DNA from 2 places in the Paenibacillus sp. S33 genome. Region 2 is predicted to be linked to the other one. Evidence: riboswitches for the same ligand, from Rfam matches in the RefSeq annotation. Region 2 holds a riboswitch; the other holds the start of a gene.
The links. A riboswitch is a leader RNA that binds a small molecule or an ion and turns the genes downstream of it on or off. The one in region 2 is predicted to bind S-adenosylmethionine.
Positions count from the first base shown of each region.

Region 1: another riboswitch for S-adenosylmethionine. It lies ahead of ACWGXJ_RS20205 (methionine ABC transporter ATP-binding protein); the one in region 2 lies ahead of metA (homoserine O-acetyltransferase MetA).

Region 1 is NZ_JBSIEZ010000001.1:4,432,784-4,448,632, reverse strand. Features, by position in the region: gene ACWGXJ_RS20250 (Cof-type HAD-IIB family hydrolase) at 1-416, shown strand, start outside; gene ACWGXJ_RS20245 (DUF456 domain-containing protein) at 468-947, shown strand; gene ACWGXJ_RS20240 (putative polysaccharide biosynthesis protein) at 1,086-2,720, shown strand; gene ACWGXJ_RS20235 (DUF2515 family protein) at 2,738-4,027, opposite strand; partial or broken gene ACWGXJ_RS20230 (hypothetical protein) at 4,169-4,249, shown strand; gene ACWGXJ_RS20225 (thioredoxin family protein) at 4,263-4,607, shown strand; gene ACWGXJ_RS20220 (COX15/CtaA family protein) at 4,823-5,752, shown strand; gene ACWGXJ_RS20215 (UbiD family decarboxylase) at 5,882-7,648, shown strand; gene ACWGXJ_RS20210 (Cthe_2314 family HEPN domain-containing protein) at 7,700-8,425, shown strand; SAM riboswitch class I at 8,551-8,690, shown strand; gene ACWGXJ_RS20205 (methionine ABC transporter ATP-binding protein) at 8,827-9,849, shown strand; gene ACWGXJ_RS20200 (methionine ABC transporter permease) at 9,846-10,514, shown strand; gene ACWGXJ_RS20195 (MetQ/NlpA family ABC transporter substrate-binding protein) at 10,589-11,431, shown strand; gene ACWGXJ_RS20190 (SDR family oxidoreductase) at 11,576-12,340, shown strand; gene ACWGXJ_RS20185 (NifU family protein) at 12,433-12,678, opposite strand; gene ACWGXJ_RS20180 (YuzB family protein) at 12,766-13,023, shown strand; gene ACWGXJ_RS20175 (NAD(P)/FAD-dependent oxidoreductase) at 13,141-14,208, opposite strand; gene mqnE (aminofutalosine synthase MqnE) at 14,413-15,519, opposite strand.
Region 2 is NZ_JBSIEZ010000001.1:1,625,413-1,641,261, reverse strand. Features, by position in the region: gene ACWGXJ_RS07720 (hypothetical protein) at 1-186, shown strand, start outside; gene ACWGXJ_RS07715 (cation:proton antiporter regulatory subunit) at 393-887, shown strand; gene ACWGXJ_RS07710 (cation:proton antiporter) at 892-2,118, shown strand; gene ACWGXJ_RS07705 (YitT family protein) at 2,203-3,066, shown strand; gene mqnC (cyclic dehypoxanthinyl futalosine synthase) at 3,162-4,295, opposite strand; gene ACWGXJ_RS07695 (aminotransferase class I/II-fold pyridoxal phosphate-dependent enzyme) at 4,728-5,906, opposite strand; gene ACWGXJ_RS07690 (PLP-dependent transferase) at 5,903-7,087, opposite strand; gene metA (homoserine O-acetyltransferase MetA) at 7,214-8,131, opposite strand; SAM riboswitch class I at 8,250-8,375, opposite strand; gene corA (magnesium/cobalt transporter CorA) at 8,928-9,863, shown strand; gene ACWGXJ_RS07675 (HRDC domain-containing protein) at 10,025-11,032, opposite strand; gene ACWGXJ_RS07670 (ROK family protein) at 11,199-12,077, opposite strand; gene ACWGXJ_RS07665 (5'-3' exonuclease) at 12,300-13,196, opposite strand; gene ACWGXJ_RS07660 (arsenate reductase family protein) at 13,269-13,634, opposite strand; gene ACWGXJ_RS07655 (RluA family pseudouridine synthase) at 13,678-14,637, opposite strand; gene ACWGXJ_RS07650 (cob(I)yrinic acid a,c-diamide adenosyltransferase) at 14,659-15,222, opposite strand; gene ACWGXJ_RS07645 (hypothetical protein) at 15,241-15,810, opposite strand.

The DNA of each region.
Region 1 (15,849 bases), 2.8 Mb from region 2:
CAACGGAGGAATTATATAACAGAGATCGTTGGCCGGATACATTGGACACACAGGAGTGGCTTAAATTCGGTTATAATACGGAAAATGACGAAATTCGCCACCAAATTTTGCTTAAGCTTCAGGACATGGGTGGACTTGAAATTTCCAATTCTTCGATGACAAATTTGGAAATTAACCCGGCTGGTATATCCAAAGCCAGTGGAATCGCTGAAGTGTGCGATCTGCTTGGCATTACTCTGGAGCAGGTGGTTGCCGTTGGCGACAGTCTGAATGATCTGGCAGTGATTCAAGCGGTTGGACTCGGCGTAGCGATGGGGAATGCTCAGGATACGGTAAAAGAAGCCGCTGATGTGGTCGTGGCTTCGAACAATGACGACGGCATTGTAGAAGTGATCCGTGATTATGTGCTTGTGTAATGAAACGAATGATGCAGCAAGCAAGATGAATGAACGAGAAGGAGGAGGCCCATGGACGTTGTAGGCTGGATTGTTGTCATTGTGCTGTTCATTGTGGGCATGGCTGGGGCGGTATATCCCGTATTGCCGGGGGCGCTCGCCATCTATTTTGCATTTTTTGTATACGGCTGGTTTTTCTCGTTTGCTCCATACAATGCATTGTTTTGGATTATACAAACACTAATCGTTGTTGCACTTTTTGTTGCAGATTATGCAGTGAATGCCTGGGGAGTCAAGCGATTTGGCGGCTCGCGTCTGTCGGCGATCCTCAGCACTGTCGGGATTATTATTGGTCCCTTCGTTATTCCGGCATTTGGTCTGATTTTGGGGCCATTTATCGGCGCTGTGCTGGGTGAGCTAATTGGCAAAGCCCCGCTGGACCGAGCTATTAAAGTGGGCTTTGGCTCTGTATTAGGCCTTTTTACCAGCACCGTGATGAAAGTGATTTTGCAGCTTGCCATGATTATTGTATTCTTGATTTGGGTGTTATGACCCGAAATTCGTTTTCGTTTATTATGATTTGCAGAGACAGAATCGACATGCGGCTCCGCACCGGTGATGGCTCAGGCCATGACTGTTTGTGCGGGGCTTTTGCATGCGTGTGAACAGCAAGAAAGAAGGGAACGCATTTTGTCCAATAAAGAAACATTCCTTAAAGGTACGCTTATTTTAGCCGCTGCTGCCTTGGTGGCCAGAGTGCTTGGTCTGGTACAGCGTGTTCCATTGGAGCATCTGCTTGGTTCCGTTGGGAACGCCTCGTTTACCATTGCAAACAACGCTTATTTGATGCTGCTCACAGTGGCTACGGCCGGTATTCCAAGCACATTGAGCAAAATGGTTTCAGAACGTTATGCACTGGATCGGCCTTCGGAAGCGCGACGTGTGTATCGTGCGGCTTTGATATTCGCGGCCGCGGCAGGCATTATCATTACAGCGCTACTGTATTTTGGAGCACCTTACTTTGCCGAGCATGTAGCAGGGGTTCCACAATCCGCTTTGGCCATTCAGGCTTTGGCACCAGCATTACTGCTGTTCCCTGCCATTGCCATGATGCGTGGATACTTCCAAGGGCGCGGTAATATGACCGCAGGCGGTATTTCACAAATTGTGGAGCAGGTTGCACGGGTAGCGACTGCTATTGTACTCGCTTTTATTATTTTGAAGCTGGGTTATGGAGATCGCGAGGTTGCGGCCGGGGCCTCCTTTGGAGGTGTCATGGGAAGTCTTGGCGCTCTAGCGGTCATGTTGTACTACACGGTGAAATTGCGCCGCCAGGATCGACAGGACCGCCAAGATCAATTCCAAGAGGAAAGCTCCGCGCTACCGATGATGCGCATTTACAAAGATATTTTCAAGCTTTCCATTCCCATTGTATTGTCGTCTCTGACGGTTCCGGCGGTCAACTTTATTGATACGTCGATTGTGGTGAGACTGCTATCTGGTCAAGTGGGATTGGATCAGGCGACTACTCAGTTGGGTTATCTAGGCTCTCGGGCACAGAGTGTGGCGGGAATTCCGCCGATTTTGGCCATTGCGCTCAGCCAATCGCTCATTCCGATCATTTCAGCGGCATTTGCTCGTAAGGATGAGCAGCATTTACAAAATCAGATGACGCTGGCCTTGCGTATCTCTATTTTGACTGGAATGCCAATTGTGTTAGCTTTATGTGTAACCGCCTATTCTATTAATGGTTTACTGTTTAGCTCGCTTGGAGGCAGTGGTATCATCGCTGTTCTGACACTCGGAACGATATTTCAGATTACGATGATGACTTCTAATTCAATACTGATCGGTATGGGCAAGCCGCGTATTTCAATGGTTAATGTCATGGTCGGTATCGTTGTCAAGTTTGCAGCGAGCTGGCTGCTGGCTGGTTGGCTTGGGATTTACGGGATCATTGCCGCAACCGGATTATGTTTCCTCGTGATCACGTTACTGAATTTACGTGTGCTTAAAGGGATCGTCTCCTTTTCCATCATGGGCCGTCGCTGGGCAGGGTTCTTAACCGCAGTCGTCGTCTCGGGAGCTATCGGATACGGTGTAAATGAAGCCTGTATTCTGCTGGTGCATCTGATGCCTGCGCGTGTGGCCTTCTTGATCGCGTGCTGTATTGCCGGGGCAGCTGTACTGGTATGCTACTTGCTGTTGCTGGTTGTACTGCGCGTATTGCGCAGGGACGAGCTAGGCAACTACCCACGTATGTTGCAAAAGGTACTGCGTCCGTTAATGCGCCTACAGCGTGAATCCACAGGACAACGAGGCTAAAAGAGTCCTCTAGTCTATCAGTGGAAAGGTTGCAAGCTGTTATGGGCAACGTGGGCCATTGCTGTTTTTTGGATGCCGTGGCGATGCTCATGGCGCATGGCAAATAACAGGGGTCGCCTTGGTTCGCTCAGATGCCCAAGTGTGGAGCCGTCCTGAAACCAATCATAACGGGGGATTGGATCATAAGCTGTATCGGACCAGACGGCGTTCAGCTCCGGGCTGTACAGACGTTGTCCTGGCGGTAGCCATTCATGTGCTAAAAGCGTTGCACTTTCATCTGGAGAGTGCAGCGCTTTTTGTTCATTCGGGGTGAACAATCCGGGCCAATAGTCGCTGCGTGAACCCGTATGTGGCACACTGTTAGCGAATGCTGATACCTGGTCCAGCACCTGCTGATGGCCGAAGAGCATAGCATAGAGACTTTTGCCAAAGCCGATCCGCTCGTCCAAATGGCCGAAACGCTCCATCACTAGTCCAGCAAGTCCACCGTTCAGCCCAAGTGGAAATATAACCTGATTAAGTTGGAGCCAGTCATGCAAATAAAAGCCCGGCTTGTGTGTCACAAATTTTTGAAAATACGGATCTTTTACCACACGTCCTTCAATATAGTTTTGTTCATTAATGATGAGCGCCACAGTCAACAGAGAGCTATCCCGCCAAGCCCAGAAGCGTTCCCAAAAGGGCTTCATGAATGGCGAAATGTGAAAATAAGGCAACAAATGAAAGCAACTCCGACCCAAATGACGGCTGTGCATGTAAAGTTGCAACTGCGGATAAGCGTCTTGAAAAATAAGGGCATTACAGCGCTCCAGTAGCCGATACAGCCATTCCTTTTCCTGTTCGCCGAACAGGTTGCCAATCAGTCCCCCTTTCAGATCGGTCATATTATAGCCGCCATTACGAGAAACCAGGTGGGCCAGTAATGCCCAGTGTAACTCCGGGTAGCCACGATAGCATTCAAGGTAAGCGGCCGTGCGGGTGACGTTGCTTCGATTCTCCTGTGCTGTATCATTTTTGATCCGCTCCAGCAGCTCACAGTCTGTTTCGCATAAGGGCATATTCAGAGAAGATGGACGCGTAGCGGGTCCGTTCACCAGCATTAACGCTTCAGCTTCATTCATAGCGGCCTGTGCTGTATGATAATCCCACGCTAGTTCACGCAAGGGGTAGCGTAATTTGCGGGATTCGGTCCAAGCCGCCCGTTTGCCCTCCCAAGCTTCCTCTGCAACACGAGGAACGGAACCCAGTAACTTTAGCCCTCCTTGAAGCTGTCGAGATGCTGTATGGAGCCATTCGGTAAGAGACATGACTAAATAACCTCCTTTCCAATTGCAAGCATCCCCGTATCCTGCCAAGTATGTTGGGTATGCTGTTAGGATGTCGTGCTTGTGTGGATTCTTAAGTGTATCTTTAGTATGCCTCAATGAGAGGGCTTCCAATCGGCATGTGAGCAGAATGGGGGAGTGTGCAAAAGCTTCACTTGGCGTTACAATAAAAAGTGCAATCTTTTCAGCATAAAAAGAATTTAAGGAGGAATCATCCATGCAAAAAATCGTCTCTCATGAAGACTTTAATAAGGCAATATCTACTCCCGGCGTAACGGTGGCTGTATTTAAGGCGGACTGGTGTGGGGATTGTCATTTCATTGATCCGTTCATGCCTGATGTGGAACAACAATATGCAGATAAGCTTACATTAATTGAGATTGATGTAGAACAGGCCGAAAGCGTCAGTCAAGAGCAGAATGTATTGGGTATTCCTAGCTTTATCGCTTACAGTGAAGGCAGAGAACTGGTACGTCTGGTGAACAGACTGCGCAAATCCCGCGAGGAGATTGAGCAATTTTTGGATCGGGCTGTTGAAGTCCATGCGAGCTTGGCAAAATAATGAATGCTGTGCATGCATGAAGGTTTCAAAGTGAATTTTAAACATCAAGACATTCAGAAAGCCGCTTCCTTCTAAGGGGGCGGCTTTCTCACGGACACGTTCACATTTTGTCAACAAAGCTCGTATGTCAAGGAACGATATATCAGTTATAATTACTTTAAGTGATCATTTCACAACATATAAAGTGAATAAATATTATATTTGGAAGGATACGGGTGAATTTGAATAACAAAATTAGAATATTAAAATGGCTGGCACTCGTAACATGTATTGTCATGTTTTTGGCTACCTTCGGTGGAGGTGTCGTGACACGGACGGATTCAGGTCTTGGCTGTGGCCGGGAATTCCCGCTTTGCAATGGCAAGCTGGTTCCGGCACATACGATCGCATCCCTTATTGAGTTCTCTCATCGTTCCGTTAGTGCCATGGCCGGGATTCTTTCTATCGCCTCATTTGTTGGCTTTTTGCTGTTTATGAAGCATCGGAAGGATTTACAGCTATTCTCGCTGCTCACGCTCTTGTTTGTCATCATACAAGGTGCCATGGGGGCGTTGGCTGTTATTTTCTCCCAATCGGCTGCAGTCATGGGACTGCATTTTGGCTTTGCGCTTATCGCCTTTGCCAGTGCAACTATGATGACGCTGGGGGCCTGGCAGGAGCACGCGGACTCTCGCCACACTCCGCGTCTGATTCCTGGGCGTGTCAGTCGGGGCTATCGCAACTTTATATGGCTATCGACGATCTATACCTATATTGCTGTTTATTCAGGGGCGCTGCTTAGTCACTCGGTCATCCAGAAGGTTGTAAATATTGGGGGCTTCATATCTCCACTGCTGCTTCATCAGATTTCAGCCGGTCTGCTGTTCGTCATTATCTTGGCTGTGGGTCACTACTCATACCGTTATCACCCGAATCACCGAGATATCCGTATATTGGGTGTCGTATCAGTCTTGTTAATTTTGCTTCAAGTGGTGATTGGAATTATCTTGTTGTACGTCAACAGACCTGAAATCTATATGTTTATCGTGCTGGGACATATGCTGGTGATTGCATCGTTGTTCTCCATTTTGGCTTATCTGAGCTATCGTGTATGGCAATTGTCACCAGACCGCAAGCTTGTTCCGACCCAAGCACAACGTACCTAAGCATTTCATAGATCATAGTGAAGCGGATTTTTGCCCAAGAGGCGTTTAAACACGTATAATAGCATATAAGAAACAAACCAGGCCCACGAGTTTCTCGAGGGCTTGATTTGCTTAGGAGGAGTCGTCCAGTTGATCTACCAGAATTTGCGCCAATTTATTGAAGCGCTGCGTAAAGAAAATCATCTTAAAATTATAGAGGCACCTGTCGATCCTTACTTGGAGCTGGCTGAGATTCATCGAAGAGTCATTGAGGAAGAAGGGCCGGCACTGCTGTTCACGAATGTAAAAGGAACCCCGTTTCCTGTAGCCAGTAATCTGTTTGGCACGAATCGCCGTGTGGATATGGCTTTTGGCCCGCGACCAGAGCAACTGATGAATGCGATTGTCGGAGCCACCAAAACATTGTTTCCACCTACACCCAAAGCATTGTGGAATGAACGTGGCCTGATTAAGGACATGCTAAAAGTAGGGCTAAAAACAGTATCTCATAGCGAGGCCCCTGTATTGGGAGTTCGCCGTACAGAGGCTCCTTTAGCGCCACTGCCTAAAGTGACCAGTTGGCATGAGGACGGGGGGCCGTTTATTACGCTTCCACTTGTGTATACCGAGAAGCCAGGTCAGCCCAAGGATCATAATCTGGGGATGTACCGCATTCAGATTTATGACGATCAGACGACTGGCATTCACTGGCAAATTCATAAAGGCGGCGGTTTCCATTATCATGAAGCGGAGCTGCGTAATGAGCCATTGCCTACGACGATTATCATTGGTGGCCCGCCTGCCCTGATTGCGTCCGCCATTGCTCCAGCACCGGAAAACTTGCCTGAGCTGCTGCTGGCTTCGCTTATTATGGGAGGCAAGCTGCCCATGACAGAAGACCCGCTTGGGGGTCACCGGATTCCAGCAGAAGCAGAATTTGCAATCAGCGGTTATGTGCCGCCTCATGAACGCCGTCCGGAAGGCCCGTTTGGCGATCATTTTGGATATTATTCATTACAGCATGATTTCCCTGTATTTCATGTCAAACATATGCATCACCGCAAGGATGCCATTTATCCGGCAACCATTGTAGGTAAGCCTCGGCAAGAAGACTACTATCTCGGTGAGTTTTTGCAACGTCTGCTGTCGCCTGCATATCCGCTTGTGATGCCTTCCGTCAAGTCCCTGTGGGCATATGCGGAAACGGGCGTACATGCGCTGGCAGCGGCAGTCGTACGTGAAAGCTACTCCCGTGAAGCGCTTGTATCCGGTTTTACTATTTTGGGTCAAGGTCAATTATCGTTGACCAAGTTCCTGATGCTGACGGATCGAGTAATTGATTTATCTGACTTTAACCTGCTGCTGGAAACCATTCTGGAGCGATTTAATCCAGCAACGGATTTATTTATTTTCAATCACACGTCACACGATACACTCGATTACACAGGCCGCAAGCTGAATCATGGTAGTAAGGCGATCCTGATGGGGATAGGTGAGCCTGTACGTGAATTGCCTCGTGCTTATGAGGGAGGCGATCTGCCGGGAATTCGTGAAATTAAGCCCTATTGTGGAGGTTGCCTCGTCATATCGGGTGCGTCTTTTGAGCAGGAACCTGAGCTGGCGGCACGTGTTTTGGAGCGACTAGCAGCGGGTGAGCAAGAGTGGCCGCTCGTCTTCATTGTGGACGATGCCAAAGAAGTTGTTCGCTCTCAAGCCTCGTTCCTGTGGACAGTGTTTACACGCTTTAACCCGGCTACGGATATGTACGCGGACAGCGAAGTGCGTTTGCATCATCTGAACTATAAGCTGCCGATTGTAGTGGATGCGCGTATGAAGCCGGGGTATCCGGATGAGGTGTTACCGCGTGAGGATATTGTTAAGCTTGTAGATCAACGATGGACGAGTTATTTCGCTTGACGCCCTAATGAAACCTACAGCCGGATTTTACATTTATAAGGAGGCGTAAGCATGATACGCAAGCTACTGGGTGAGCCGCCACGTGTGAACAAGGGCATCTTGCTGGATGCCATGAATAGCATGTCAGATATGTTGAACCTGCTGGAGCGGCAAATTCAGGCTGGTGGAGATCCGACCCACGATTTTCGGAAGGCGGATATTTTGACACGCGGTCTAATGTCATCTCTGGATGAACTGGAGCAGAGCCATCATGCTGCCGCCTTTTTCCGTATGAATGTGAAAGCCGGATATGCTGAAGATATGAGCGAGGATGAAAAATCCGACTATGCATTATATGTTTTCTTTTATAAAGATGGGTTTGTGAGGGTATTCTCCATTTTAGATAAGCTGGGCAACTGGATAAATGATCTATGTGATTTAAAAACAGGGCAGTTTAAGGCTCATTATTCGTATTTTACCGTGTTGCGGCAGCTCAAGTATCTCAAAATGCATCCTGTATTGACCGATAATTTAATTGATATCAAGGACACATACAACGATGCCATCAATCGGCTGCGTAAGCGTCGGAATACGGAGATACACTATATGAATACGGAAATGCAGGATGATCTCTGGCAACGACACCGAGCTTTGTATGGAAAAATCCAACTGGAGGACCTCGATCACCATTTGGAAGATTTGCAGCAGGGCTTGGAAATGGTGTGTCGGTCGCTGGCAAACGCCTTTACTTATACTGCGAAACAATGGGAGAACCGGGCAGTACGCCCAAAAATATGATAGAAAATATCCTTTGACAAAGCTATGTAAACTATCTATACTGAAACCTAGTTTCAGAAAAATGCTTGAATTATATTTTTTTATATAAACTTAACGGACAGCTAAAGCTGGAGTTTAACATATTTTTCTTATCCAGAGAGGTGGAGGGACTGGCCCGATGAAGCCCGGCAACCCGTTCTTTCCCGGTGTAATACACTGGGAGGGAACATGATGGTGCTAATTCCTACAAAACCGCTAGAGTTATAGCGATTTTGGCAGATGAGAAAAGGTTCGCAAGGTGGGGCCCTTTTCATTCTGTGAAAGGGGCTCTTTTTTGTATAAATAAATAGCGATTTTATACAATCCTGAGAGATGACAACTGGTTAAAAGGGTAAGGAAGAAGTGAAGGGGGTCGCAGCACGTTGATAGAGCTTAAGCAGTTAACCAAGCATTATGGCAAAGGTAACCGACGCGTTAATGCGCTGTCTGGGTTGAATCTTTCTATAAAGCGTGGAGAAATATTCGGGGTGATTGGTCACTCCGGGGCGGGGAAAAGTACATTGATCCGCTGTATTAATTTATTGGAACGCCCTACTTCAGGTGAAGTATGGGTAGACGGGGTAAACCTCACCACTGTGAGTCAATCCCAATTACAAATGCAGCGCCGAAAAATCGGAATGATTTTTCAGCATTTTAATTTGTTGTCCTCGGCGACGGTGTATGACAATATTGCATTTCCATTGCGGCTGGTAAACACGCCCAAGCAGAAGCTGGACAAGAAGGTTCGTGAACTGCTGGAATTGGTGGGTCTCGAAGAACACAGTGGAAAATATCCGTCACAGCTCTCAGGTGGACAGAAGCAACGGGTAGGAATTGCACGGGCGCTGGCTAGTGATCCTCATGTATTGCTGTGTGACGAAGCGACTTCAGCGCTTGATCCGCAGACGACGGGGTCTATCCTGAAATTGCTGCTGGATATTAATCAGCGCTTTAATTTAACCATCGTACTGATTACACATGAAATGCATGTCATTCAAAGCATCTGTGATAAAGTTGGCGTCATTCATCAGGGCGACATCGTGGAGCAAGGTCCGGTGGCGGAAGTATTTTTGAAGCCGCAGCACCAGGTAACCAAGGACTTTATCCAACGGGAGTCAGAACATCCCGAAGAGTTACAAGCAGCGATTGCGGCAGCAGGTGGCCGCGAGTCAGCGCAGGTGGTGCGTATCTCCTTCTTGGGCAGCAAAACATATGATGCGATTCTGTCGCGTACGGCTCGAAGTACTGGTGTTGATTTTGCGATCTTGCAGGGAACCATATCTACGATTAAAAATGTACCCTATGGACAGCTAATCGTTCGTTTTGAAGGAAATCATGAGGATATAGAGCATACGCTGCGCGAAGTGTCTGGGCAAGGACTTGATGTGGAGGTGATTGGACAATGAGCGAACTTGATTTTTCACAAGTGAGTTGGGAAGAGCTAGGGAATTCTACGCTGGAAACCCTTCAGATGCTTGGGGCATCGGCATTGTTCACCCTCGTTATTGGTTTGCCGCTCGGCATATTATTGTTTCTGGCGAGTCGCTCCTCGTTAACTTTGATGAAGGTGATATACATTGTATTATCATTCATCGTTAACATTTTACGTTCCGTACCCTTTATCATTTTGATCGTTGCACTTATTCCTTTTACACGATCGCTGGTAGGTACCTCGACCGGGGTGTTGGGAACCATCCCACCTTTGGTTATCGGGGCTGCTCCATTCTTCGCACGTCTTGTCGAAACGTCTCTGCGTGAAGTGGACAAGGGCGTCATCGAAGCCGCACAAGCGATGGGTGCCTCGACAGGACAAATTATCCGGCGGGTGCTGTTACGTGAGGCACTTCCGGGTCTGCTCGCTGCATTAACCATTACCGTCGTTACACTCGTATCCTACACGGCAATGTCCGGGATGATCGGGGGCGGTGGACTAGGTACACTGGCTATCAACTACGGCTATTATCGTTATGAAACGGCTGTCATGATCGTTGCGGTCGTGCTGATGGTTGTATTGGTACAATTGCTGCAAATGGCGGGAGATCGCCTCGTGCGGCATTATACTCGAAAATAGGGAAAACATATAGATATCCTTATTGATCAGGACGTCTGCTCCTGAATATTACAAATTATTGGAGGGGTAATAACATGAAGAAATGGGTATTGGCTGTATTAAGCTTGACATTAATTGCGGTGCTGGCTGCTTGCGGTACAAAGAGCACAACATCGGATACAAACAATGCGAACGAAAATACAGGCGGATCACCACGTGAAGTGGAGCTGAAAGTTGGAGCTTCTCCTGTGCCACATGCGGAAATTTTGGAAGCAATCAAGCCTCAGTTGGAAAAAGAAGGGGTTCGTCTCCAAGTTGTTCAGTTTAACGACTATGTACAGCCGAACGTTCAATTGTTTGACAAGCAGCTGGATGCTAACTTCTTTCAACATGTACCTTACTTGGATGTGATGAACAAAGAGCGCAAAATGGATTTGGTTTCTGTTGGCGCGGTTCACCTGGAGCCTTTCGGCATCTACTCCCAAAAATATAAAAAGCTTGATGAACTTCCAGATGGCGCAACTGTAGCCATTCCGAACGATGCGACAAACGGAGGCCGTGCTTTGCTGTTGTTGGAGAAACAAGGTCTGATCAAGCTGAAAGACGCAAGCAACATTGAAGCTACGGTAAAAGATATTACAGAGAATCCGAAAAATCTGGAATTCAAGACTTTAGAGGCGGCTATGCTGCCACGTCAGTTGCCTGAAGTGGATATTGCGTTGATTAACACGAACTACGCTTTGGAAGCGAAGCTGAACCCTACGAAGGATGCACTGGCACTGGAAGACAAGGATTCTCCATATGCTAACGTTCTGGTAGCACGTCCTGATAATAAAGATTCCGAAGCGATTCAGAAGCTGCTTAAAGCTTTGCAATCTCCAGAAACTAAAAAATTCATTGAAGATAAATACCAAGGCGCAATTATCCCGGCATTTTAAGTAGGGAACGAGAACGCATTGCACGCAACCCCCAGATTCTCTTGAACAAGAGGACTGGGGGTTTCTTTTTGAATGGAGTTGTAGGGGAAGCTTAAATATTTTATACTTGGGGGTGACCGATCTCTGTGAACAGGAGGAAAATTGTTGAGAGATAAAGTCGCATTCATAACGGGCAGTGCCAAAGGTTTAGGTAAAACGACCGCTCTGCGTCTGGCGGATGAAGGCTGTAATATTGCGCTGAATTATGTGCATAGCCAAGCAGAAGCTGAAGCGCTTAAGCGGGGGATTGAGTCTAAGGGAGTACGCTGCTTGTCTTTACAAGGGGATATTTCTGTTCAGGAAGATATTACGAGGCTGATTGGTGAAGTACAGGATCGGCTAGGCGGAGTCGATATTATGGTGAATAATGCCGGACCGTTCATCCGGGAACGCCGTCTGTTTGCGGATTACAGTGTAGCTGAGATTCATGCCATGATACAAGGGAATCTGGTCGGTACCATGTTGCTGGATCATTTGGTATTGCCTCACATGCGGAGCCAGCAATGGGGACGTATTATTCATTTTGGCTTTGGTCATGCTGGAGAAGCAAGGGCTTGGCCGCATCGCGCCGTCTACGCAGCCGCCAAGGTGGGGCTGGTGTCTTTTACGAAGTCACTGGCTGTGGAGGAAGCTCCTAATGGCATTACGGTCAATATGATCTGTCCAGGGGATATTCGAGGAGCAAATAAGGAAATGTCAATTGCCGATGTCATCGGTATGCAGGATAAAGAGACACCGCGTGGACGTCCGGGGAGCGGAGAGGACATTGCGCGAGTGATCGCCTATTTGTGTGAGGAGCATTCGGATTTTATAACAGGTAATATTATGGATGTATCGGGAGGATTGGACCCCATTCGGCCAACCATATAAGCTTGAGTGATCCCTCAGACGCTGTAACACAAAAAAGAGTCTTGAGCTTCGTTACCGAAGTCAAGACTCTCATGATCATTATGCATCAAGCATTAGAATACTTGTACCACTTCTTGGACGCCGTCGACTTCTTCGAGAAGAGCACGTTCAATCCCTGCTTTCAGCGTGATCGTGGAACTTGGGCAACTGCCGCAAGCGCCTACCAGCTTCAGCTTAACGATGCCGTCTTCAACGTCAACCAGCTCAACGTCGCCACCATCGCGTTGCAGGAACGGACGGAGCTTATCCAGTACATCAGCTACTTCATCATACATTTGAACGCTTTGTGTTTCGCTCATTAGAATTCAACTCCTTTCCTATACCTTTATTATTATATTACAAAGCGGGCCAAATTAAAATGCCCGTCATCCAAAGCAGGTGAAAAAATGTTAAGACCTATTATTGAGTTTTGCACCAGTAATATGCATTGGGGTACCGATGAAATCATGTCCAAGCTGGAACAGAATCCAGATTATGATGTGATTGAATACGGCTGCCTAAGCAATTGCGGTCAGTGCAACGCCGAACCCTATGCGATGGTCAACGGCGAGATTGTATCCGCAGATTCAGCAGAGCTTCTGTACGAAGTGATTATGAACAAAATTAAGGAAGCTGAAGCATGGGATAATCTAGATTTGGATTGAAATAAAATGATCCGTTTAGCCAGCTTCCTTTTGTATAGGGAATATATAATCCATTCATGCAAGAAACAAAGAAGACCTGCTCTGCGAGCGGGCCTTCTTTGTTTGTTTAGCATGTGATCAGCCAAAATGGCGTTTGGACTTCCAGAGCACACCGCTTTTAAGCAGGCGTGGTACTCGTCCGCGCAATGAGGTACTACCCATAAAGCCATAGCCGAACCCGGCCTTCTTGCCAAGTGCGCCTAATGTACCACGCAGCTTTAAAGGATGCGGATGAGGCGTTTGACCTTTCCACAGGTCGCGTACAATGTGTGCGATCTGCTCCCCTTGCACTTCTGCCGCTTGAGCGCTTGGAGAGTAGGGAAGGCTCGCACAGTCTCCGACCACATACACCTCAGGATGGTCCGGTATTTGATAATATTCGTTGAGCACGATGCGGCCCTGAGGATCTTTAGGGACAGCTAAATCCTGCACAATTTTTACCGGCTGAATCCCGGCCGTCCATACGACTGCATCCGTTACAATTTGCTCGTCACGGTTATAAATAGCCCCCGGCTCAATACGGGAAACCGCAACATGATTCAGGGCATTAACCTGATGCTCCTTGAACCAAGCATGTACATAGGCAGACAAACGTTGCGGGAATGCCGACAGCACCCGCTCGCCCCGATCCATAATGGTAATATTCAAATCTGTACGGCTTTCACGTAACTCCGCAGCAATCTCAACACCGCTAAGACCGCCGCCTACAATATGGACATGTCCATATGGCTTGATTTCGTTCAAGCGCAGATAGGTTTGGCGGGTATGGTTAAACGACTGGATCGTACAGCTGTGTTCTTCAGCCCCCGGTGTATTGTGAAAGCGGTCGGTACAACCCAACGCAATGACAAGCTGGTCATAGGACAAGGGTTCACCGTCTTGAAAATGGACCATTTTATTCTCCAGATCCATCGAGGTGACCTCTCCATATTTGCGAATAAGACGTTGCTCATCTGGAAAATGCACCCGTAAATCAAAATCAGAAACCGTACCAGCCGCGAGGGCATAATACTCTGTTTTTAACCCCTGAAAGGGCATTCGATCCACTAAAATAACTTGAACATCGTCGGGAATGTGTTTATCCAGCAATTCTTTGGCAATGGTAAGGCCGCCATAGCCGCCCCCCAGAATAACGAAATTTTTCATCAAAATCCGCCTTCCTTTCGCTACCGTGTCCCCGGCAAATGGTCTGGTGTCTCGTTGATCTAACACAAGTTTTTGTTGTTATAAAACCCGAGAATCGGGCCTGCCTTTGGCAGGCAGACCAGCGTATTCCGAGGCAGCATGATGCTGCATGGTGTGAGTAATGGGGATGAAATGCTCGCGGGAAATCTGAATCCGATATTACATTTATTCGAAAACTTCGATTTCGTTATAGAAGGTGTCCCGTTCAACAGGTATGCGTCCGGCACCTTTGACCAGCCAGATCAGCTCTTTACGGGTCAATCCGGCAGGGGTCAAAGCACCTGCGGCGTGGCTGATCTGCTCGCGCACAATCGTGCCATGCACGTCTGATGCGCCAAAGGTGAGAGCGACCTGCGTCAATTGCGGGCCAATATTAATGAAGTAAGCTTTGACATGGTCGATATTGTCCAGCATCAGGCGGCTGATCGCAATGGTTTTGAGATCCTCGTAAGCGGAGTTCCGGCGCATGATGTTGGCGTTTTTGCTTTTCGGCTGCATGGACAGTGGAATAAATACCATAAATCCGTTCGTTTCGTCCTGCAATTCACGAATTTGCAGCATATGTTCAATACGATCCTGATACGATTCGACCGAACCGTACAGCATGGTCGTATGAGTTTTCATGCCGAGATTGTGGGCCGTGCGATGTACTTCGAGATAGCGGTCCACGTTGGCTTTCGTAACACGCATCTTCTTCCGATATTCGTCGGACAAGATTTCCGCGCCACCACCAGTCAGGGATTGAAGTCCAGCCTTTTGCAGCTCCTGAAGCACTTCTTTAATACTCAAGCCGCTTATGCGTGTGAAAAAGTCAATTTCCGCTGCTGTGTAAGCTTTCAATGTAACGTGGGGATACTTTTCATTCAGCGCCTTCAAGGAGTCTACATAGTACTGGAAAGGCACATGATTATTATGACCACCGACGATATGGAATTCTCTTACTCCCGGATGGATGTGTTGCTCTACATAATCAATCATTTCCTGCCCGGACAACGTATAAGAGCCGTCCTCCCCCTGATCCTTGCGGAAATTGCAGAACGCGCAGCGCGCTTCGCATACATTGGTGAAGTACAGGCTCATGTTTTCGATAAAATAAACCTTTTTTCCGTTCTTACGTAAATTAGCTTCGTTAGCCAACTGACCCAGTGTGAGGATATCGTCAGTTTCATACAAATATATACCGTCTTCAAGGTTCAAACGAATACCGTTCTGTACCTTTTCTACAATTTCCGCCATTCTGCGGTCTGTAAAAGGTGTAACTAATGTGGACATGCCTATTCCTCCTTCAAGTTGCTCTGTGCGAGGCTGTCCGCTAAATCAGCGGCACAAGCGCTAGGTGCGCACAGGATGTCCCGTTCCGTCGGTAAGAATCCGGCAGCGCGGATATACGATATGTGAAAAATGTTACAATGCCAGGCTACAATGATGAATGTCTCAAAATATCGCCTTTGAAATGACAAATTTCCGACAGTTTCTTTTACACACTCTTCACCTATTATAAACCTCACACCACCGGTGTTCAATACAAACGAATAGAAAAACAGGTCTTTAAGCCTGTAAGGGAAGGACATTCCATGACTTGAGCACCTGCTAATAGTGGAG
Region 2 (15,849 bases):
AAATCCTCCCCTTTACTTCATCTGGTGATCGCTGCGGCCAAATCACTTCCCTTTGTCATTTTGATAGCGCTTGTGCTGTTATTGAGCATCCCTAAACTACGTCTGCCTTTTATTCCTGTCATTTGCAAACTAAAGAAGCAATTATACTTGTTCCCCATCAAATTCACCTCTAGTTATGTGGCTTAACCTCCCTTTGCATGCAGATCACCACATTCGCATGTCTATTTGTTAATATTTCCCAATAGCTGTAATACGTAAGTGTATGTATCAGGTTTTTTACGTTAATTCATAAAATTTAATACAAAAAGAAAGTTTCCATGTCACTCCCAGAGTATGTGATTTATTTCCCATACCATTCATTTAAATAACGTATCGTACAGGAGGCTTTATAAATGGATATTCGAGAGTCTATTTTGCCAGGAATCGGGATTAAGTATCGAATAGATGCAGAGAGTGGCGACCGAATTGTCATTATTATCCATGATGATGGCAGGCGCGAGTTGTATCACTTTGATTACGAGGATCTGGAACAAAGTATTTCTATGACAACCCTGAATGATCAGGAAGCGCGATTGGTAGCCTCCATCATCGGGGGTATGACATATAAGCCCAAACAGCTTGAAAGTGTAGAAATGACGTTTGATGATTTTATTATCGAATGGTATAGAGTGGAATCCCACTATGCAAGTGTCGGCAAATCCATCGGTGAGCTGGATGTAAGGCAAAATTCGGGAGCCACTGTTATTGCCATTGTGGAGAAAAAAGGAATGAAATATGTAAATCCTGGTCCTGAAGTGATTATTAACGATGATGCCACTGTAGTCGTTGTTGGGGAACGCGATCAGCAAAAACGCTTTAAACAAATCCTTATGAACGGAAGCGGGTGATTGGATGGATCATCTGGTATTTGAGGTTGGATTGGCAATTGCTCTCATCGCTGCAGCTGGACTTATTTCCTCCAAACTGCGCTTCTCGGTCATCCCTTTTTATATCCTGATCGGAATGGCAGTTGGGCCGCATGCGATGGAGCTATGGCATTTTGATTTTCGCTTTATCGAAAGCGCCCCATTTATTGATTTTATGGGAAGAATCGGAGTGCTGTTTCTTCTCTTCTACTTGGGTCTCGAGTTCTCAGTAGGTCGGTTAATTAAATCAGGCCGTTCCATTGCCGTGGGCGGCACCATTTATATTGGCATCAATTTTACACTGGGGCTGGCTCTTGGCTTCCTGAGCGGCTTTCCTGTAGCAGAGACACTGGTTATCGCCGGAATTACAACAATATCATCCAGTGCTATTGCTGCGAAGGTGCTGGTAGATCTCAAGCGGACTGCCAATGCAGAAACAGAAATGATTTTGGGCATTATTATGTTCGAGGATGTTTTCCTCGCCGTATACATCTCCATCCTCTCCGGATTGGTTCTTAGTGATTCATCCTCGCTCGGGGGTGTGCTGCTATCAGCGCTAATCGCGCTTGGCTTTATGCTTGCAGTCATTATTATCGGCCGTAAGGCCGTCCCTCTGTTAAATCGGATTCTCCGTATTCGCTCCAATGAGGTATTCGGACTTGTTGTTTTTGGCTCTCTGTTTCTAGTGGCTGGTTTTTCGGAAACGATTCATGTGGCGGAAGCTATCGGCGCCCTGTTGGTCGGTCTGGTACTGGCCGAAACGGAACATGCCAAACGAATCGAGCATTTAATTGTTCCTTTCCGCGATTTCTTTGGTGCCCTGTTTTTCTTCAGCTTTGGACTATCCATCGATCCACTGTCCCTGGGAGGAAACGCGATATGGCTTGCGCTGGCAGCAGTCGTCCTCACGTTGTTTGGTAACATTTGGGCAGGAATGCTGGCTGGGCGTACGGCCTTCTTATCTCCCAAAGCGTCAGCAAATATCGGTCTGACCATTGTGGCACGGGGTGAATTTTCGATTATCATGGCCAACTTGGGCAAGGAAGGCGGTTTGCTTGATATTGTTCAACCCTTTGCAGCTATCTATGTACTCATACTGGCGATTCTTGGACCACTTCTGACAAAGCAGTCAAAACCTATCTTTAATATGTTAAACAAAATATTTAAGTTCAAGGACCCCCGCCTACGAAAGGAAGAAAGTAACTCGGCATAACTGCAAAAGCTGGATACGACAATCCATAGGAGGGAAGGCTATGCCGCACGCTGTAAAACATGCCGAAACTCTATGAGGCGGCTTATAAAGCCCGGTTCAGGAGATGCGAGCAGGTTCCCTGTCTTTTATACGGTGATTGGTGGAATTACGGCATCCGTCGGTCTGGAATTGTTTTTACATCCGCATGATATGATCGCTGGAGGCGTCACGGGGATCTCCAGACTCATGTCGCTTTATACACAAGAGCATTTTGGGTTACTGCTATTCGTTTTGAACTTGCCACTCATGTTGCTGTATTCTCTGTCTACTCACAAACCCATGCTGCTTCGAGCACTACCCGGCTTGTTCGCCTTTTCGGGCTCAGCCATTATTCTTTCGCCTTTTCCGGCAGTGAGTGGCCATCCGGTCGTATGCGCTTTGGGCGGCGGCATCTGTATCGGTCTTGGCGCAGGGCTGGCAGCTCGTCATGGTGGTCTGCTCGATTCACTAGGACTTAACGAATCTGACGATGGCCGTCCATCCACATTGTTGCTAACACACCGTAAGATTCCATTAATACAGATTGTTATGCTGTGTAATGGTCTGCTGCTCATTACCGCCGGCTTTGTGCTAGGCTGGGAGCCAGCTCTCTATTCAGCTCTATCCTGCCTCGCCGCCTATGAAACGACCCGGCTGATGTTTACCGGTCTGACGCGTATGGTTTGTGTTGTCAGCAAGAAACAGCAAACCGTCGAGGATGCCATATATCGCAGGCTGCGTATACACAGCACACCTGTTGGAGGCTCTGCACAGATAGAGGGTAAGATTAAAAGCGAATCTGAGGATAAAAAAGAACAAATGGTCACCGTTTACAGCGTTCATCTGTTGGATTTGCAGCGCTTTAAGGCAGTCATCCAAATGGCAGACCCGCAGGCTGAGATCATGTATATGAAACGATGGAAAGCATAGTAAAGTAACACATCAAAAAACGCTTATCTACACTAATCCTTGTACATAGATTAGTGTAGATAAGCGTTTTATATTTAACAATATATTAACGGATATTAATTTTGCATGATAAAATCATGTTCAATACTGCTGGCACTGTCAAAAGTACGAATAATATCATAACGGGTATTGCGCTGTGCCGGAATGTGACCCGTCTCGCGGATCAACTGTAAAATGGATTCGATGTTAACCTTATACGTTGCGCCTGCAGCGGAAACTACGTTTTCCTCAATCATGGTGCTGCCAAAATCATCGCAACCGTAGTATAACGATTTTTTACCGATTTCAGGTCCCATAGTTACCCATGAGGATTGAATATGCTTAATGTTATCCAATACAAGACGACTGATGGCAACGGTCTTCAGATATTCCTCTGGCGTCTGGCGTTCCTTCTTCAGATTGGTATTGTCTGGCTGGAAGGTCCAAGGAATAAAGGCCAAAAATCCTTCAGAATTATATTTGTTTTCGATGCATTCGTCCTGAGCATCACGAACCCGCAACAAATGCAGCGCACGCTCCTCCATCAACTCGCCAAAGCCGATAACCATCGTAGCAGTTGTGTTCATCCCAACCTTATGAGCCGTTTGCATGACATCCATCCAATCACGCCAAGAGCCTTTGAGACGGCTAATTTTGCGGCGTGTGCGGTCATCCAAAATTTCTCCGCCTCCGCCCGGAAGCGAATCCAATCCAGCTTCATGAATGGCTCGAATCGTGTCTTCCATGGATAGACCGGATTTTTCCTTCATTTTGTGAATTTCAGCTGGCGAGAAGGAGTGCATCGTAATATCGGGAAAACGCTCCTTAATAGCTTTCAGCAAATCCGTATAATAACTGAACGGCAGATTTGGATTCACACCGCCTTGCATTAGAATTTCGGTGCCACCTACCTCCTGCGTTTCCTTGATCTTCTGAAAGATCACCTCATCGGGCAAAACATAACCTTCATCGGAACCCGGTCTACGGTAAAAAGCGCAGAAGCGACAGTATACGTCACATACGTTCGTATAGTTAATATTTCGTCCGATGACGAAGGTTTTAATGGGATCGGGGTGCATGCGATTCATGACTTTATTCGCCGCGTGACCTATTTTTTCTACCTCGTCTGATTCGAACAAAGCAACGGTATCCTCTAAATTCAGGCGTTCGCCGCGTAGGGCTTTATCTAAAATATGGTCGATTACACTCATGGTGTATCCTCCTTCGCTGTCACAGGGCGACGAAATGAACGACAGGACTTATGAACGAGAATGCTTTCACAAACCTGCGTTCGAACCCTGCCGTAATGTATGTTCATGACTGGCCTTGTATGTTGTCTGTGCTATTTAGCATAGTAAAACCTAATGATAATACTAACATATCTTTAGGTAAGGAACCATACTTATTCCCGCTTCTTTCTGCTTTTCACCTAGGAAAACAGGCAACTGCCAAGCTTATCTCAACATTGCGTATAGCCAAGAAATAACAAAACAGGACTGAAAGTGCCTTTTTTCACACTGTCCTTCATGCCATTCTTATAGAAAACAGCAAGCCTCCTGAAATACTGGAAACTTGCTGTTTAGTGCTGTACATATTTGCTCCCGGCGTGAAAACGACAAAGATGCTGCGGATGTGCTAACGCTCTAGCGCAGCGCCTCATCCAGATCACTGATCAGGTCGTCAATATCCTCCAAACCTACGGAGAAACGAAGTAGTCCGTCCGTAATCCCGCGCTCCAATCGTACACTATAGGGCATAGCCGCATGTGACATCATCGCCGGATACGACAAGATGCTTTCCACAGCTCCCAGACTCACCGCTACAATTGGAATACGTACGCGACTGAGGACTTCTTTTGCACGCTCACCAGAACCCACATCAAACGATATCACTGCACCATAACCGCTGGATTGACGCTCATGAACTTCACGCCCTGGATGATTTTCCAGACCCGGGTAGTATACTGCCTCAATGTCGTTGCGCTCGTTCAGCCAGTTAGCGAGCTTGGCTGCACTCTTTTCGCTGTGAGCCATACGAGCCTCCAGTGTCTTCATACCGCGCATGAGCAACCATGACTCCTGCGGAGCCAGCACGGTACCCAGTCCATTTTGGAGCTGCTTGATTTGTCTCCCGAGCGATTCGGTACGCGCTACCGCAAGTCCTGCCAGCACATCGCTGTGTCCGCCCAGAAACTTGGTCGCACTGTGCAATACAATATCGACTCCCTGCTCAATCGGACGTTGATAATAAGGTGTCATAAAAGTATTATCCAATAAAGTTAAAAGTCCGTGATCCTGTGCCCAAGAGGTTATTCCTGCTACATCGGTAATTTTGAGTGTCGGATTGGACGGGGTTTCCATATATACAGCCCTTGTATTCTCCTGCAACGCCTCTTTCACAAGGTTGAGGTCCGTCATGTCAACGAAGGTCGTTTCAATATTCATCCGTTTCAAAATGGAGGTCAGCAGTCGATATGTTCCCCCGTATACGTCCTCCGAAACAATGACATGATCTCCAGCGGATAAGAGCATAAAGGTAGTGGAGATGGCCGCCATACCTGACGCAAAGGCAAAGCCGCACGCCCCGCCTTCTAATAAAGCGATATAATCCTCCAAAGCTTGTCGTGTCGGATTACCTGAACGGCTATAGTCATGCTGTGGAGGATTAAAAATATCATGATGGTGAAAGGTAGAAGCTTGATAGATCGGGACGCTCGAGGCCCCTGTAACGCTGTCAATTTCAGAACCAAAATGCAGCAGCTTGGTAGCGAACTTCCGCTCTTTGTTCAAATCCTGCCCGATCCTCCTCGCATCCTCTATCATTGCAGCTCTCCTCCTTCTACTTCTTGACGTGCCGCTTCCAACGCCGAACGCAAATCTTCAATGAGGTCGTCTGTATGCTCAATGCCTACGGAGAAACGCAACAGCCTGTCATCTACCCCAACTGCATCTCGAATTTCTGCTGGTATGTCCGCATGTGTCTGCACCGCGGGATAGGTCATTAGCGACTCAACACCGCCGAGACTTTCCGCAAACGCAATGAGCTTAATGTGACGAAGCAAAGGCTCTACATAGCGAGCATCCTTTACTTTAAAGGAGAAAATCCCTGTGTTTCCGCTGGATTGTTTATTTTGAATTTCACGACCTGGATGGCCTTCGAGCGCCGGATAAAATACTTCCGCCACCGCCGGATGCGTCAGTAAATAGTTAGACAGCACTGTTGCATTATGCTCATGTCGGTCCATACGCAGCGCTAACGTCTTCATCCCCTTCATCAACTGGTAGCAGTCACTCGGGGAAAGCACGGCCCCTATGGAATTGTGCAGAAAGGAAATTTCAGCTGATAGCTCTTTGCCTTTGGTTACGATTAACCCTGCCAGCACATCGTTGTGTCCGCCCAAATACTTGGTTGCGCTATGTACCACAATATCCGCGCCGAGTTCCAATGGCCGCTGGAAGTATGGTGTTAGCAGCGTATTATCTACAATGGTAAGCAACTGATGTTGTGATGCCCATTCAGCCACCGCTCGAATATCAGTAATCATCATTAACGGATTTGTAGGTGTTTCTATGAATACAGCTTTGGTATTCGGTCGACATGACTGTTCGAGTGCTTCAAGATCGTTCGTATCCACATAACTGGCTGTTACACCAAATTTAGATAAAATACGCTCCAGCAAACGATATGTCCCGCCATACAGATCCAGCGATACTATGAGATGATCTCCCTGTCCAAACAATGCAAATACCGTTTGCAGCGCCGCCATACCTGAGCTGCATGCAAAGCCTGCATCACCAGATTCAAGTGCAGCAGAAGCCTCTTCCAGTACCTTTCGCGTGGGATTGATCGTCCGAATATAATCAAATCCTGTGCTTTGACCCAGACGGGGATGGCGGAACGCCGTAGATTGGTAAATCGGGTAATTAACAGCCCCGGTTACTGGCTCCTCTACTGAACCGATTTGTGCCAATCTGCTTTCGATTTTCCACTGTTTCTCACTCATATGAATCCTCCTGTTAACTTCCATAGTGGGTGCTATAACCAATCCTGCAAAAATGGATGTCAAAGACTATACTGCTGCGCTACTGCAAGGTGGTACTGTACAAGGGTAAACTACAAGCCCCTTTTTTTAAATCTGGGGCCCGATATCGTAAGGTGTCTCTTGGTATACATAATAGTTCAGCCAATTCGAGAATAATAAATTGGCGTGCGCCCGCCAGATTGAGGGCGGTGTGCGCTCAGGATCATCATTTGGGAAATAATTTTTGGGAACTTCAATATCCATTCCTTTGGCCACATCGCGGTCGTATTCCCATTTCAATGAAAGCGGGTCATATTCAGAATGCCCAGTTACAAAAATTTGTTTACCGTCAAGCGTGGCTACGAGGTACACTCCAGCTTCCTCGGATTCGGATAAAACTTCTAATTCGGCGATATGATCAATATCTTCCCGCCGAACCTCCGTATGTCTGGAGTGAGGGGCATAAAACAGTTCGTCAAAGCCGCGTAGCAATTTTACTTTAGGTTTAATCACGGTGTGTGGAAATACGCCAAAGCATTTGTAGTCGAGCCCGTATTTCGGGACATTGAAATGATGGTATAAACCTGCCTGTGAGGCCCAACAAATGTGCATGGTCGAAGTTACATTCGTTTTCGTCCATTCAAAAATTTGCCGGATCTCCTCCCAGTAGTTCACATCCTCAAACTCAAGCTGTTCAACCGGAGCTCCTGTAATGACCATGCCGTCAAAACGACTGTTCTTAATCTCGTCAAACGTTTTATAGAACATATTCAAATATTCTTGCGATGTATTTTTGGATACATGAGACTTCATGTGCACCAGCGTGACGTCCACTTGCAGCGGCGTATTGCCGACCAGGCGCAATAGTTGGGTTTCCGTCGTTTCCTTCGTAGGCATCAAATTCAAAATGGCGATGCGCAACGGACGAATATCCTGATGATAAGCCAAGCTTTCATCCATTACGAAAATATTTTCGCCCTCCAGCACTTCCTTGGCAGGTAGTGTATCTGGAATTTTAATCGGCATGTAAACTCACTCCTTGTTCGGTAAGTTTTGCGAAAATCGTCCTGCTGAGATGCCGGGCATATAATAAAAAGACCTTTCTCTGGTTAGAGAAAGGTCATATTTGTATCCATATGCGCCTCTCTCATCTGTCAGGGCAACGCTCTTTGTACAAAGCGCGCGTCCTGCAAGAATTAGCACCGTGCGATTAAAATCGCCGGTTGCCGGGTATCATCGGGCTAGTCCCTCCACCTGCTCTTGATAAGATTTCGCTATATTCATTTTGGGTTCACAAAGTTCTTGTTGTTCACTTTAATGCATCGGCTGGGCTTCGTCAAGATGGGACTTTTAAATTTGTGCCCTGCAATCACATTTTGTCTACCTTTTCCATAGGTTAAATCATATCCCTCCTTTCGCTGAAGCTCTTGCCACTACTGTCGATTTAGCCCATGATTTTGCGCTTGAAAGGCCGTAGGCCGAGCGTTATACTATACAAGTGCTATTAGGCAAAAATATGGAGCAGTAGTGCAGACTTTGAGTGTTTCCTGCGATACTGTGGCAATCAAAAAAAGAACATTTGAGAGGTGAATCCGGAATGGAAGGCGACCCGAGTCCGAATAGGCGGCGATCCCTGAACAACAGCATAGGAATGACTTCAGCTTGCCGAAAGACGGGACGCCAGGCTCTGCATGCTCCAAAAGCCTCCGGCTTTTGATGAGAATGCACGCTTACCCGCACCGGCTAACTGGCTAACTGAGTTCATTCCTTATGCTTAAGGTAAACGTATTTCCGTTACGACGGAGCATAAGGAGTGACATATATGAAAATCCGTTTGGTCAACAACGGGGTTTTTACCCCTGTCGAAGAAATTGAAATGGCGCTTACTGCACCGGCAGAAGGTTTTTATTGGATTGATGCTGATGTCGATGATTTGGCAGTGCTCCAACCTTTATTTTCCATGCATGATCTTGCAGTAGAAGACTGTTTGAGTGAAGAAGAACAGCGTCCGAAGATCGAAATTTATGAAAGCCATTATTTTATCGTTGTAAATAGCATTCGTTTTGATGATGAAGAAATATTTTTGCGAGCTTTGAACATTTTTCTCGGCCGCCATTTTATCATTACGGTGACCAAGCAGAAAATCAATGAGCTTCGTACCCTCAAGCCTATGCTGTGGGAGCAAGAAGTCAGCCAGCCTGACCGCTTTATGTATCTGTTGGTCGACTTGATTGTTGACAACTATTTTCTGGTTGGTGACCGGATTGAGGTCCGCATTGAAAAGCTGGAAGAAGATATTCTAATGCATACGAAAAAGTCGCATTTGAACGAAATCATCGGCTTACGAAGTGAGATTCTGTGGCTGAAAAAAGTGCTGGGTCCGCAAAAGGAAGTCATCAATACCCTGAACAAACGGGATTTGCGACTCATCGACGATCAATTGCAAAAATATTTCAGCGACATTTATGAAAATGCTGTGAAAATTTCGGAGACTTTTGAAACTTACCGCGATTTGATGGGTAACCTTCGAGAAGCTTACCAATCCAGTATCGCCAATCGTGCCAATGAAATTATGCGTGTGTTTACGGCAATAACGACCGTATTTATGCCATTGACGGTCATTACCGGAATATATGGGATGAACTTCGATAATATGCCTGAACTTCATACACGTTATGGCTATTTTGTCGTCATTGGTATTATGGTGGCACTAGGTGTCAGTATGTTCTGTATTTTCCGCAAGAAAGACTGGGTTTAAAAAGAAAAGGGGAAAAAGTACGGAGTTGGATACCTATTTCGATTTTCAAGCTTGATCATAAAAAGCAGCAGCCGTGTCCTATGAGGAACTGGCTGCTGCTTTTTAGTATGTCGGACCCTGAATGTACTTTAATACTTTAGCTTTATCCAATCAGTTCTATATTATCCAACATGTCGGTCGGGTACCTGCTGATGGCGAAACCGTATACGAATCAGACGCAGACGCTCATAAATTTGATCCAGTCCTGTTTCTGTCGCCTTTTCTTCCCCATACACTTTCAGCATGACAGGCTTGAGCAGCGTATCCCCCAACTCTTCATAAGCAGACCAGATGGCTGCCTGCTCCTCCTCAGATACATTCACCAATTCATTGCGGATCAGCTTCTCCATATCAATACCATCCCTGTCCAAATGCTCCACAGCTTCAATCATTTCTCTACGATGCAAACCTGTCTTCATCCCGATATGCTCCAGTGAAAGACCGTCCGAAATGCCTTCGATAATCGTTCTAGTTAGGCTGAATTTATTCAGCTCCTGCCTGTATTGGTTCTCTTTTTGCTTGTATAGCCATGACAAAAAAACTTCTTCTTCCAGCGTCTCTGTTACCCAGTTCAACGGAAATGGCGTGGTCCGGTCATTTTGTGTCGTAATAGCCAATAGCTCCGTCCCATATTGCGACACCTTACCCTGACCCATACCAGGCAGCTCCAACAATTCTTCTTCGGTATGGGGAAGATAGACGCTAATGAGTCGAAGCAGCCGATTCGTAGCGATAAAATAAGGCGCTTTTCGTTCCGTTGCTGCTTTTTGCCGTCTCCATATCGTCAACTGCTCATACACTTCATCACGTGGAAACAAATCACTGTAGCAATACAGCTTTTGCAGCGTTTGTCCTCGTCCTGATGATCCTTCTTGCTCATGAAATACGCCATGGATTAAGGGCCTGTAGCCCTCAGCCATTTTGAGCGCCAGCTCATGACGGTATACATGCAGTAATTCCTGCCACAAGCTGCCCTCATACCAAAGATCGTCTATACTTTCATCCGGGACATGTTGTGTGCTCCACCCTGCACTCCATCCCCCTTCATGTTGCCCAATCCATACCTGAGCAAAGTCCTCATAGCCCTGTTCATTCCGTTTGGACAAGCGATTTAAAAATACAATCTCCATGATTTCTTCCTCCCTCATATCGTTGAAAGACAGTCCCGCACAACACAAAAACGCAAAAAAAAGCACCTATCCTGCGTATTCGCAAGAAAGGTGCTTCCCTTTTTGAGCCGTACTATGCTGTTGCCTATATAATAACCGTACCTTGGAGTGCCGTCAACCATAAATTCTAATGATTCAGCTTTTCCTTTGCCAATGCCAGAGCACCGCACAATCCAGCATTGTCACCCAATCCCGGAGATACGATATATTGCTCAATATCTGTCGTCAGACTCGAATGCTGTACGTATCCGTTCAAAAGTTCTTGAAGCTTGGTACGAATGAGCGGGAACAGTTGGTCCTGCTTCATCACTCCCCCGCCCATAATAATTTTTTGCGGTGACAGGATTAATACATAGCTCATTAAAGCCTGTGCCAGATAGTACGCTTCCATTTCCCAGGCTGCGTGATCGACAGAAAGTTCATGTCCTTTAACCTTCCATCTTTTTTCGAGCGCAGGACCTGCTGCCAGTCCCTCCAAACAATCTCCGTGATAAGGACATGTCCCCTCGTAAGTATCTTCTGGGTGACGACGTACCAGAATATGCCCCATTTCTGGGTGGGATAATCCATGTATCAGCTTTCCACCAACCAAAGCACCCGCCCCGATGCCTGTACCTATCGTAATATACAGACAGTTGTCCAATCCCTTGGCGGCACCCCAAATAGACTCACCAAGTGCTGCTCCATTCACATCCGTGTCAAACCCCATAGGCACGTCAAAATGCTGTTTCAGTTTGCCAATTAAATTGTAATTTCCCCAATGTGGCTTTGGCGTTGTTGTAATATAGCCATATGTATCACTGCCTTCGATAGGATCAATCGGCCCGAACGAGCCTACACCCAATGCTTCAATGCCCTTGCCTTCAAAAAATGCGATGACATTCTCCATTGTTTCTGCTGGGGTGGTCGTTGGAAAGCTTGCTCGTTCCAGTACCTCCCCATGTTCGTTACCAATTCCACATACAAATTTGGTACCGCCTGCCTCAATTGCTCCCAATACTGTCATAGTTGCTGTTGTCCCCTTTCAATAATCCGGTTCTCTCTCCACTATATTCACCTGAAATGTGCCCGAGGTCAATCCCCTTATCGCAATTGTATATAATCCTTCACATGACTATACAACTCCCTTGACATAACGGTATAAAAATAAGGACACTAACGCACCCAGCGTCAGCATCCCTATAAACTTACTTCACTTAAATTGTCCGTATCAAGCCTAACAGCTTCATTATGATCCGGTTGCGACACCCATCAATGTACACAAGCTTTTCATTTCAAGCTGCTCAAACTTGTCTACAATTTGCACGTGATCCAGCGTCAGCAGACAGCTATCCAAAGCACATGCTACAGGTACACCACAGTGAATTTCAGCAAGCTTGCGTGAAAGATGCAGCATATCCAAATCACTCTCGATTTTTTTACGGACCGAGGGTGTTAATTGATCCAAATTCTCTAGAATGCCTTCAATAGAGTCGTATTCCTGCACCAGCTTGAGTGCCGTTTTCTCACCAATACCTCGTACTCCTGGATAATTATCGCTTGCATCCCCCATCAGGCCTTTAAGGTCCACCACCTGGCGTGGTTTAAGCCCTTTTTCAGTCAGCAGGGTTTCCGGGGTGTATACCATATAATTGCCGTGCCCTTTTTTCATAATAATGACCCGTGTCCGATCATCCACTAATTGAAGTAAATCATGATCTCCCGAGAGAATCATTACATCCATGTCCTCATTTTGCGAATAATGGCGTGCAAGCGTACCGATACAATCATCGGCTTCAAAACCTTCCGCTCCAATGTTGGGAATGCCGAGGCTGTCCGTCACTTCCCGAATCAATGTAAATTGGGGAATCAAATCATCTGGTGCGTCGGCTCGGTTTCCCTTATACGCAGCAAAATGTTCCCCACGAAATGTCGTTCCGCCCATATCCCAGCAGCAAATGACGTGTGTAGGATTAAATGTTTGGACTGCATCCCAAAAATATCGAATAAAACCATATATGGCGTTCGTTGGCACTCCAGCTTTTGTACGACGGATATAACCGTTTGCGGCGGTTGCATAATAAGCGCGAAATAGCAGGGCCATGCCGTCAACCAGCATTACGGATTGTTCATTGCGTTGTGTCACAGATTGTATTGCTCCCATTCATCATAATATTTAACCCCCACAGTATAACATATCGTGGGGGTAAATTGGGCGTTATTGAGCTCCCCATGTGCCTTCAAATGTTTCCTCTTTGAATCCTACCGTTACTTTGTTCCCGTCGGTTACAATCGGGCGTTTGATTAATCTTCCATTCGAGGATAAAAGCGAAATTTGCTCTTCACGGCTCATGTCTCCAAGCTTATCTTTCAGCTTTAACTCTTTGTATACCTCACCGCTTGTATTAAAAAACTTTTTCAGCTCCAGCCCGCTTTTGCGAATCAAGTCTTCCAATTCCTCCGGGCCGGGCGGTTGTTCAAAAATAGGAATAAGTTCCGTCTCATGTCCCTTGTTTTGCAGCCATTTCACTGCATTACGACAGGTACTGCATTTAGAATACTGATATACTTTCAGTTGGCTCATCGCTAGATTAACCTCCATTTGGTTTTCATCGCTTATTTATATTTTATTCTGGATGATATTGCGCTCTTAATAGCTCCTGCATTTCAGCCATATCGTTAGGTAGAGGAGCATAGAACGTCAGCCGCTCCCCGGTTACAGGATGCTCCAAGGATAGCTCTGAGGCATGCAGAGCCTGTCGAGGCATCTTGGCATCAAGCTGATCATATCGCTCACGTTGCGCAGCGTCATCGGGTGTAATCCGATACATTTTATCTCCGATCAACGGACAACCGATATAAGTCATATGCACTCGAATTTGGTGCGTACGCCCGGATTCCAACTTTAGCCCAATGCGACTTCCCCCGTTCCACACTTCCTCCAGCTTATACAGCGTAAGGGCAGGATAACCATCCGGGGTCACCATACGTAAATGCGGATCATCCGGGTTGCGGTCAATCGGTCCGTCTACCTTTCCTTCCTGCAGCTCAGGCCGTCCATGCACCAGAGCTGTATAGCGCTTATCCACCGTTCCCGCAATCATTTGCTCAGAAATATGCTGGTGTACATACGGATTTTTGGCTACTACCAGCACACCCGTCGTCTCCTGATCAAGACGATGGACAGGACGAAACCGGAACAACTCTCCCTTGGCCTGCCAATAATGCACAACCCCATTAGCCAGTGTTCCTGTGTAATGACCGTGAGTCGGATGGACAATCATGCCCGCCGCCTTGTTCACCACTAACAGATGTTCATCCTCAAACAATATCTCAAAAGGAATGGGTTCAGGTAAAATATCATCAGAACGCTCACGCTCCATACGAATTTCTACTCGATCCCCGGACTTCACCTTTACGCTGATGTACACACGTGTCCCGTTCAGCATAATACCTTGCTCGGTCAGCTTGAGTTTGGATATTAACTTTCGAGAAATGTTCATACGTTTTTGTAAAATAGTCTTCAACAGCATGCCCTCCTCCTCAGGAGAGATCGTATATACGATAGGTTCATAATACAAGCTCATCACAAATTCCCGGTTGCCTCCTTATTTGCGGAACACTTTTTTGCTGCGCACATATTCGACATCGGGCACACCCTGACGGACATTCGCTGTACGAGCGACGGCAAAGAAATAATCAGAAAGGCGGTTCAAATACCGACGTACCGCCGGATTAATGTCCGTATGTTTACCTAGTGTAACAGCACGGCGTTCCGCGCGTCGGCAAACTGTACGGCAAACATGAAGCGTTGAGGATAATGTGCTACCACCCGGTATAATAAAACGCTCCACCTTCGGATTTTCCTCCTGACATGCATCAATCCAGCCTTCCAGACGCTCTGCCAGCTCGTCTTTCACCTTATATTTGCTTTCACTAATTTTAACAAACGCCAAATCCGAACCACAATCAAACAGCTCCTGCTGTATTTCTTCCAATTGAGTCCGAATATCCGTAAACTCTTCCCCTTCGGCAAAGCTGATCGCTTGTCCTACAAAGCTGTTCAGCTCGTCAATTGTACCGTATGCCTCCACACGATCATCATCTTTGGACACTCGACCGCCGATCACAGAAGTTTGTCCTTCATCACCTGTTCTAGTATATATGCCCATTTCATTCCATCCCCTTTATCATTCCGTAAGTGCTTTCAGCACCTTGATGGCTTCTTCCTTATTGCTTGTACGAGGCGGCACGGTAGCAAATAATGTTTTGGAGTTATATTTTAGCTCCTTAAACATCTTCATCTGCTCCACCGGAATTCCGAACAAATGAGTTTCCTTGCTTACATCTGATCCTTCTTCCTCCTGCCCCTTCTTCTTAAATACGCCGCCCTCGAACACGCCCCGAGCGTACGTCTTCTTGTCAAAAGCATCATCTAACGGCAGATTCGAGCCATTCTGTCCATACAGCTTCATGTCCTCTTCCGGCAAAAGAAACAGATCATGCTCCCCGGCCGCATATTCTACAACCAGCTTCTGCTGGTTATACAGCGGACTGACTGAAATCTCAATAGTCGGAGCCTGTTCGCCTAGCTTATCCTTAAGTTTTTGTGCCAGCTCTTCACGGATGACTGAAGCATCCCCTTTATCCATAATAAAAATGGAGAAGCTGTTCTTGTCCCGTCCCCCACATCCAGCCAATAATACAAGTGCAAGCATTCCGATGATCCATGGCGATAGCCTTTTTAGCCCTGCTCTCATATGTACGCCCCCTCTTCCATGCCATTAATATATCATAAG